Regions from separate parts of the Arsukibacterium sp. genome, predicted to be linked through region 2. Evidence: predicted binding sites of a transcription regulator. Region 2 holds the regulator's gene; each other region holds the start of a gene.
The links. Region 2 encodes FNR, which switches genes on or off when oxygen is low (the NO sensors DNR and NnrR bind a similar motif). Its sites were predicted from a motif close to TTGATNTANATCAA; they were not measured.
Positions count from the first base shown of each region.

Region 1: a site for FNR is predicted at 2,041-2,054, ahead of V7D78_RS01800 (acetyl-CoA hydrolase/transferase family protein). Genes of this name have one in related genera too.
Region 3: a site for FNR is predicted at 1,626-1,639, ahead of hemN (oxygen-independent coproporphyrinogen III oxidase). Genes of this name have one in related genera too.

Region 1 covers NZ_DAINOE010000005.1:4,515-7,781, forward strand. The annotation lists gene V7D78_RS01795 (DUF1707 SHOCT-like domain-containing protein) at 13-684, shown strand; gene V7D78_RS01800 (acetyl-CoA hydrolase/transferase family protein) at 697-1,974, opposite strand; gene V7D78_RS01805 (hypothetical protein) at 2,080-2,517, opposite strand; gene V7D78_RS01810 (hypothetical protein) at 2,749-3,054, shown strand.
Region 2 covers NZ_DAINOE010000066.1:6,890-10,156, reverse strand. The annotation lists gene uspE (universal stress protein UspE) at 1-629, opposite strand, end outside; gene fnr (fumarate/nitrate reduction transcriptional regulator Fnr) at 751-1,455, opposite strand; gene V7D78_RS12560 (sulfite exporter TauE/SafE family protein) at 1,494-2,168, opposite strand; gene ccoS (cbb3-type cytochrome oxidase assembly protein CcoS) at 2,179-2,373, opposite strand; gene V7D78_RS12550 (heavy metal translocating P-type ATPase) at 2,370-3,267, opposite strand, start outside.
Region 3 covers NZ_DAINOE010000089.1:653-3,919, reverse strand. The annotation lists gene hemN (oxygen-independent coproporphyrinogen III oxidase) at 1-1,352, opposite strand, end outside; gene V7D78_RS14195 (putative zinc-binding protein) at 1,710-2,093, shown strand; gene V7D78_RS14190 (VOC family protein) at 2,265-2,711, opposite strand; gene V7D78_RS14185 (DUF6557 family protein) at 2,965-3,267, shown strand, end outside.

The DNA of each region.
Region 1 (3,267 bases), on a different contig from region 2:
TAACAGGATTGGATGATGGCTATTGATAGCTCAGGTGTAAAGATTGAAGACCGTCCTTTTGACCAGGTAAGGGAGGAGGCGATAGATCAGTTGATTATGAACTACAGCCACGGCGTGATCTCCGCCGAAGCCTTTGAACGGCGACTGGATATTGCCAGTGATGCTAAAACACATCAGCAACTGATTGACGTGGTCGCCGATCTGACCTTAGCGCCTGATAAGCAGTATCAACAGCAACGGGAGCGCAGCTTCTCGCCACGATATCAGGCAGGAAATGACACCCGCAATGAAAACATCATCAGTATCCTGTCATCTAACCAACATAGTGGCCAATGGCTGGTACCAGCCGAAATACGCATTATCAGTGTACTGGGCTCGATAGAGCTGGATTTTTCGGAAGCTATTTTTCAGCACCAGCAGATTGTTATCCGGGTCAATAACTGGATTGGCAGCCTGACCATTTTGGTGCCCGAACAGGTCAATGTGGTTTCCAATATGTTCAACATTATCGGCAGCACCGATAACAGAGCACCTTGCATGGGAGACCGCCAGGCGCCGCAAATTATTATTGAAGGCTATTCTGTTCTGGGCTCGCTGGATGTAAAACTGAAAAAAACCATGAAAGAAAAATTCAGCGCCTTTGCTGATCAATGCCGGGCCGCCTTTGGTTTGAATAAGCCTTAGAGTGTTATTGCATTACACTTTAAGCCCCCAATCTTGCCAGGCTTGTTCGGCAAGACTCGCTCGAAACTGCGGTGCGGCTATATCTATCAGCGCGCGGGCACGCTCCGTTAAGCTTTTAGCGCGTAAATTGGCTATGCCATACTCGGTGACGATGTAATGGACATGGGCGCGGGTAGTCACGACGCCGGCGCCCGGGCTTAACAGAGAGCTAATACGAGATATGCTGCCAGCCGCAGCAGTGGCGGGCAGGGCGATAATAGCGCGGCCACCTTCTGATAAGGCTGCGCCACGCACAAAATCCATCTGGCCGCCCACCCCGGAATAAATCTTGGTACCAAGCGAGTCGGCACACACCTGACCGCTCAAATCTACTTGTAGTGCACTGTTAATTGAAACTACCTGCGGGTTTTGCCTGATGACAGCAGTATCGTTGGTGTATTCCACATCCAGAAATACCACCTGTGGGTTGTCATCAATAAAGTCGTACAGTTTTTGGCTGCCCATGGCAAAGGTGGTCACCATTTTGCCGCGGTGTTTACGTTTGTTCTGATTAGTAATCACACCTTGTTCGATTAACGGTAAAACGCCATCCGAAAACATCTCGGTATGAACGCCTAAGTTTTTTCTGTCGCCTAAATAGCTAAGAGTGGCATCAGGAATAGCACCAATGCCCATTTGCAGGCAGTCGCCATCCCGGATCAGGCTGGCAACATGCTGGCCAATTTGCATCGACACCGCATCTTGAACTGCGGCTTTGTGCAGCGGTAGGGGGGCAGCATGTTCAACGTAGCGGTCTATTTCGCTTAAATGAATAAAAGAATCACCATGGGTACGTGGCAACAATGGGTTGACCCAGGCAATGACTTTTTTCGCCATTTGCAATGCAGCGCGAGTGGCTTCAACAGAGACACCTAAGCTGCAAAAACCATGGTTATCAGGTTTAGATACCTGAATTAATGCGACATCCAGTGGCTGCTCACCACTTCGAAATAACTTGGGAATTTCAGATAAAAACATCGGCACGTAGTCAGCACCACCGGCGTTAACTGCGGTACGGGTGCTGCTACCAACAAAAAAGCAGCGCTGGCGTAAATGGCCGTGAAGCGCCGGGTCGCATAGCATCTCGCTGTGCTCAGTGTGCAGTTGCAGTAGGGTTAGGTTTTTCCGCTCCAGCGCTACTTTGGCTAAGGCCTGTAACAGGTAGTAGGGTGTGGCCGCCATCGAATGGCACCAAATCACATCGTTATCCTGAATAATGCTAAGGGCTAGCTCCGGACTCTTTACTTGCATGCGTTGACTCCACAAGGCGAGGTTAAAATTTGCTGGAGCAGCCTAACAGTATTGCATTTAAATTCTATGATAAAGATCAAGCTGACAGATAAAATCGCCTTATAATCAGTTTTGCATACGGGATGCGTTGGCTTCCGTTTGTTTTTTGACATTACGTAAATACCGGATAAGCCTGGCTTCTTGCTCATTTATTGGATCTTTACCAATATAGGTGGCTTCACGCTGCAGGGCTTGCTGTTGCTTGATATTTTCCTGGAACAATAATTGTTCAGCTTCTGACAACTGCTCCCAGCGACCATTTCTGTCAGAGGCTAATTCGCATTTACGGGGCAGAGATTCCAGCACCAAAATAGCCCCTAAAGAGTAAAATTTATTATCGTAGACACAGCCTAAAATCTTGCCGCGATCCACCACCAGCTGCCACGGAAAAGTGTGATCATTCAGGCTGGTGCCGTCATTTTGCTCATTACTATTATCACTCGCCTCGGCCAGAGGAAATGCCAGCAAGGCTGTTAAGAGTACAAATTTGCCAAAAGTATTCAAAGCAAGTCTCATTTTAACGAAATGGTGTTTTGTTAAACTAAACAACAAATTTATCTAAATCAACTACAAAATTGAGTCATTAAGTGCAAAGGTGCTGCTTTAACTCCGCTAAATTAATGATGCACTGTAAATACGTTGTTTCATGAAACAGTAATATCATTTAGCATGGTGGTCATATAATGCAGGTTAAGCGGGTTATCACCGGCCAGCCATTGAACAAAAGAACATCCTATGACGTTACCCACTAAAAAAGACATTATTCTGGCTGGTATTTTTATTGTCCTTGGCGGGCTTTTTATTATTACTCAGCCTGATTATCTTCCTTCTGGCTGGTATCTGCTGCTGTTTGGTATTGTTGCTTATTTATTTCCAGGTCCACAGTTGCATAGCCGTTTTAAACGCACTGAACAGCAGCAACAGCAGTTACGTGAAAAGGTCATTGCCGCAAGTCATAAGCCTTTAGCCTGGTGGGCTACACCGCTACCCTGGGGACTACTGTTAATACTGATGTTGATAGTGTTTTTGGTACTAGCTTAAAAGCGAATTTAGCCTGCGAAGGAGCGACACTTATGCACCAATGTATTTCTTTTGCTGTGGGGTTCATTGTGGCATATGTATTTATGCAATTGACTCCAGAGTCCTGGCCAAAGTGGCTTGAAGTCTTGGGTTTACTGTTAATCGCGAGCATAGCTTTAGCGCTACATTTTTGGTTTAAACTTAAACAAAAAGGGACTGAGTAAGCATGTAGCT
Region 2 (3,267 bases):
TCGGGGATTTCGATAGCAATATTTACCGGTGTACCAGGGTAGGCATTAACCAAATGTACCCGGGCATTTAACAGCTCCGCCATCTGACTGGCTTTGACCAGTACGCGCTGATTAAGCGATAAATGGTGCTCTTGCTCTGAGCCGGCATTGACTGCGGCAATAATATTTCCCTGAGCCGGCCAGTCGTGATCTTTTACCAGTAATACCGGGCAAGGGCACTTGCGCAGAATATGCCAATCGGTCGGGGTAAAGATCATTGATTTAAGTACATCGTGATCATGAGTGCCTTTAATGACTAAATCATAGCCATCCTCCAGCACGGCATGCACCACGGCTTCAAAAGGCCTGTTGTGCCAGACCACTTTAATATTAATGCTTAAACCTTGCTGCTGGGCATGCTGCAAAAACTCACTTATCCACAGTTCACGGTCTTTAATGACCGCCTGGCGCATCGATTCACGTTCATCGCCCGATAACATGGTGGTCATTTCATAGGAAAAATCATAGACAGATAAAAACGCGGTGAGCTGACACTGTTGTTTTAAACAGAGTTCAATGGCCCGGTTTAAGGCTTTTTGCTGAGTAGCAGTGGGATCTAATACTACTAAGACGTTAGTAAAAAGTGACATAGCGCTGTCCTTAGAAAGCCAAACTTAGCACAGAGTGTAGCTAAGTTAATTGGCTTTGTCAGATATGAACGGGCGCTTTATGTCCAAAAAATTGTGCTATATCAAGCTTAAGCATAAAAAATTAACACTGGCCTGATAGCTGGCTTAAGGCGTTATTATCTATAATAGTGATAAGCTTACCCTCAACGCTGATAATCTGATCTTTATGCATTTTACTGAGCAGTCGGCTGATGGTTTCAACCGTTAGCCCCAGGTAATTACCGATGTCACTGCGCGTCATAGACAGTCGGAAGGCTTTTCCTGAAAAACCGCGACTGGCGAAGCGGCTGGCCAGGTGGCTTAAAAACGTGGCCAGTTTCTGCTCGGCCGTTTTACGGTTTAGCAGCAGTAACATCTGCTGATCGGCTTGAATATCCTGACTCATCAGCCGCATTAATTGCTGGCGTAATTTCGGTAGGTGATCCAGTAAGCTTTCCAGGTTGGGGTAGGGTATTTCACACACCATGCCGGTTTCCAGCGCTTCAGCATAGCTGCGGTGCTGCTGCTGGTTAATGGCGTCAAAGCCAATCACATCCCCCGGTAAATGAAAGCCGGTAATTTGCTGCTCACCCTGTTCTGTCAGTGTGAAGGTTTTAAAGGAGCCGGTACGAATAGCGTATAGTGATTTCAGTGCTATACCACTTTCAAATAGCATATCGCCTTTATGTAAAGGTCTTTTGCGCTGAATAATATCATCAAGTCGGTTAAGATCTTGCTCATTAAGCGAAAATGGCAGGCATAACTGACTAAAGCCGCAGTCTTGACAATTTATAGCTGAACGTTGCATCGGGCCAGAATCCTAAAGGTTTCTCATTGGCTACTAGCTTAAAAAGTTAACCGTTGCAAAGCAAGCCAAATCGTATAAAGCGCATAAGTAGCCAGTAATACCGCCGCGCTATAACGAAGCAGCGGCAGATTTTTTATGCGGCTAAGGGTGTTAGCCGCACTGCCAAACAGCAGTAATCCCGGCAAGGTACCCAGACCAAACATCAGCATGAACAAGCTGCCATCTAAAGCACTGCCACTGGCCAGGCTCCAACTCAACGCAGAATACACCAGACCACAGGGCAACCAACCCCAGCAAAAGCCATAACCCAAGGCACGTTTAGCATTATTGATCGGCATGCATTTCTGGCTTATCGGCTGCAAGAGTCGCCACAGATAGCGTCCGGGGCGTTCCAGGTAAGTTAAGCCAAACCATAACCTGGCGACATAGAGTGCCATCGCCAGCATTAACAAGCCGGCAATTAAGCGTAACCAGACTAATGACAACCCGGCCAGCTGCATCGCCTGCATACCAAAATAACCGATTAGTGCACCAAAAAGCGCATAGCTGCTGATTCTGCCAAGGCTTAACAATAGCTGCAGCCGAAAGCGTTGCCAGAAGCTTTGCCCGGGCATGGCTAATTGCAGCGCGGCGACGATGCCCCCGCACATCACTAAACAGTGGCTACTGCCTAAAAAGCCGATAAGCAGCGCGGCTAACAGATCTGCATTCATTTAGCTGCTTTCATTTTGGATTGGTGTCGTCAGGTTGCTTAGTTGTGGCTGCTGTCGGCTTCTGCTCTGGCTCATCAAACAGGATACTAAAACCTTCTTTATCCAGATCCTCAAACTGCTTAGATCGCACAGCCCAAAAGAAAATCGCTAATCCTATCAGCACAAACAGCACTGCTATAGGGATTAACACATAAATAATACTCATTTTTTTAATAACCTCAGCGAGTTAGATACCACCAACAAAGAGCTGAATGACATGCCTAACACCGCTATGTAGGGTGACACAAAACCCGCTACCGCTAAAGGGATGATAATCACGTTATAGCCGACCGACCAGGCCAGGTTTTGCTTAATAATACGGGCTGTTTCCTGACCACCATCCAATAATTGTTGTACTAGCTGCAGTTCAGGCTTTAACAGTAACACATCCGCCTGACTTTTAGATAAATCGCTGCCAGAGTGCACGGCGACGGAAATATGCGCGGCATTAAACGCCGGGCTGTCATTAATCCCATCGCCCAGCATTAAAACCTTATGCGACTGTGCTATTAAGTGTTGTATCTGGGTTACCTTTTGCTCGGGGCTACAGCTCTTATGGTAAAAATCCAGTTTTAGCGCCGCACTTAATTGCTCGGGCTGGGTTGAGCTATCGCCGGTGAGCATACCCACACTAAAGCCTTGCTGTTGTAAGGCACTAATCAGCGCTGGTACTTCAGGCCGCAGTTGGTCAGCTAAGCTGATAGCCGCAACCGTTTTATCATCGACACTCAGATAGACCATGGCATCAGCGACCACAATATGCTGGCAAAATGCGGCACTGCCGACTTTAAGTCGCTTACCTTGCCAATTGCTACTTATCCCGCGGCCAACCTCGATATTCACTTCTGTCAGGGCAATGGCAGCGGTCAGGCAAGGGGCAAAGGCGGCGGCTATCGGGTGCTCTGAGTATTGCTCAAGGTTAGCAATCAGGTTTAACACTTCCGGCTCAGTATAAGCACTGTCTAATAGCTGACATTGGGTAACAGAAAAATGCCCCGCGGTCAGGGTGCCGGTTTTATCCACAACGATATGGCTGATTTGCGGCAGCATTTCCAACGCC
Region 3 (3,267 bases), on a different contig from region 2:
TTTGAATAGCGCTGCTGGCCCTGGGATAAATAGGCATCAAAGCAGGCACAGATACTGCGAACCCAGAGCCGGCCGCTGTCGGTGACGATAATCCGTTCAGCGTAAACTTCTACCAGGCCGTCTTCCATAAAAGGCTGCAGCTGGTCTAATGCTTCGGCAAAATAGTGCCAGAAGCCGTCCAGCTGCCATTGCTGGCAAAACGCCTCAATATCTAATTCAAAATGGCAGATTAACTGGCTGATCAGCGCTGCGCGGATTTTATCATCGGTATTTAAGCTAAAACCACGCTCTACCGGTAAATGAGAGGCATGGGTTGCAGCATAATATGCAGCTAACTCTTTACTGTTTTGCCACAGCACGCCACTTACCTGGCTAATGCTGGATACCCCCAGGCCAATCAGCGCATCTTGCCCCGCAGTGGTATACCCCTGAAAGTTGCGCTGCAGCTTACCAGCCTGCTGCGCTTTGGCTAGGGCATCATCTGGCCTGGCAAAGTGGTCCATACCGATAAACTGATAACCGGCAGTAACAAAACGCTCAATCGCCAACTGCATCAATGCCAGCTTTAATGGCGCATCAGGCAGGCTACTATTGGCTATTTTACGTTGGGCAGCAAAACGCTCGGGGATATGGGCATAGCTGAATAGTGATATTCGGTCGGGGTTAAGCCGGATAATTTCATCGACCGTCTCAGCAAAACTGTCTGGTTGCTGAAATGGCAGACCGTAAATTAAATCCAGGTTAATAGAGCTGAAACCAAGCTCGCGACTCAGCGCCACCTGGTGGCGAATTAAATCAGTATCCTGCAGCCGGTTAATGGCAATTTGAACTTTTTCATCTAAATCCTGCACCCCGAAACTTACCCGGTTAAACCCCAGCGTGCGTAAATGCCTTAACTTATTATCGCTGCAGCTGCGTGGGTCAATCTCGATACTGATTTCAGCCTCAGTATTAATAGAAAAGTTATGCTGTAACAAGACCATTAAGCGGCTTAGCTGAACTTCGGTTAAAAAGGTGGGCGTACCACCGCCCAAATGCAGCTGATTAATCTTTTTGTTTTTCAACAGAGGAGCATAGAGTGCCATTTCCTGCGCCAACGCATCCAGGTAGATATCGGCTTTATGCTGATGACGGGTCACCACTTTATTGCAACCGCAGTAATAACAAAGCTTGTGGCAAAACGGGATATGCAAATACAGACTAAGCTCGTTTGCACTTTGCTCTATAGCAGTGCGAATGCAGCTGCGATCAAAATCAGTGCTCAATGCCAACGCTGTCGGGTACGAAGTATAACGCGGACCATTTATATTGTATTTACCGATTAACTTCGGATCCCACTGGATTGTTTGCATGCTAACCTCTTTATGACACGGTATTGTCTGGGGGTCATGCCTTGCTTTTTGCAGTTTGTTAACAAACTGCAAAAAGCAAGGCATGACCCCACTGCTATTCTAAGACTTAGCGCAGCACACTATATTGATCTGTCGCAGCTTTATTACCCTTTGTGGACTTAGCTGCCTGTTGATGTAACAAGCAGTTTAAGCCGTGATTACTCAAGTCAGGTAAAGGCTCTGATCCTCTGCTGTCAAACAAATTTGTACTTTTTACCGCTGTGCTTCACTGCATTGATTTATATCAAGTCGCATATCGCCATGGTCTCTACACTGAATACATAGTTTGACTACTCTACTAAACAGGGGCAGCCTGGTATGAACACTGAATCTAACGACACGCCTTTAGTCTATTCTTGCTCGGGCTCCTCTAATGTTGCGCAGCTGGCCAATGATCTTGCCGTGGTACTTGACCAGGAAGGCTCAGCGCAAATGTCCTGTATTGTCGCAGTGGGCGCTAAAGACAAACAACTGGTAAACATTGCTCAGTCGGGCCGGCCTATTCTGGCCGTAGACGGCTGCCCTCTTAACTGCGTAAAACACACCCTGGCCAGTGTAGATGTGGTGCCCACCTGGCATATTGAACTGACCACACTGGGTTATAAAAAACGCGACCATGAAAGCTGTGATTTAGGCGATGCCTACAAGCTACTACAAATGGTACATAGTGATATATTGCCGCAAGCACCGAGGCGGTTGTAACCCTATATTTTATGTTACATAAGCAACAAAATCGGTCACATTAATGTCATGACCAAACAGCGGCAACTAGAAGCTAGCATCTTTGCGATGATGCCATATCAGGTAAAGCCTTGGAAAAACGGCTAAGCCAGATGCGAACAGATATGTTGCATGCTTATCAGCACTTCACTGTCAGTCACTGCTGTACTGCTGGTTCAACTGAAGTAGATCCCATTTATTGCCGTATAAATCCTGAAATACAGCCACAGTGCCGTAATCTTCTTTTCTGGGCTGTTCGTTAAACTCAACCCCTTTAGCCTGCATGTCGTAGTAATCGCGCCAGAAATCGTTAGTGTGCAAAAACAGAAATACCCGGCCGCCGGTTTGATTACCAACAGCGGATTGCTGCTGCGGTGTGCTGGCTTTGGCTAACAATATGTGGCTGCCTGTAGAATTTGGCGGTGCAATCTCTACCCAGCGTTTACCGTTCCCTAAATCAGTATCGACTACCAAAGTAAACTGCAGCTTTTTAGTATAAAACTCAATAGCCTCATTGTAGTCAGCAACCAGCAGCGCAATATTGCCGATTTTTTGTTGTATGGTTTTTTGTTGCGCATGTTCTGCTATAGCTTCAGGCATCTGTATATTTCCGTTTTGCAGGTTACAGGTTCTATCGTATCTGTAACCGCGGGTGAAAGCAGCAGCTGCGTTAGCCGGCGCCACAAACACTGCAGTCTGGGTCTTTATTTAAAGCAAACTGGCCGCTGCCTGCTGTACTTTACTCAGCCCTATATCGGCTTCGCGATACAGTATTTGTCGTTCTGGGTTATATTCTAATTAACAAGAAATGTAAAATCAGGTGCTTTATGTTCGGTATACAAAGGAATGCGACATGCAATTGTCTGACATAATTTTGCCATTACAGTGGCAAGATATTTGCCTGGTCTTACAGCCGCATCTTTCGAATAACTTAAACCAGCTAGGTCGGCTTGAATCCGCATTTCGGTTGTTGCAAACGCTGCAACCAGTGCAATCGACTATGGGTATTTATGCAAACGTAATATCTGGCGAAAACGCTGTCTATATTTTTGGTATGGATGGCAGTTTCTTTGATTATCAGGATAGTCTGCCTGAGAATGAACGGGCACTTGCCAGGTACAACCTGAGTGCAACTAATTGGCAAGAATGGTTAGGC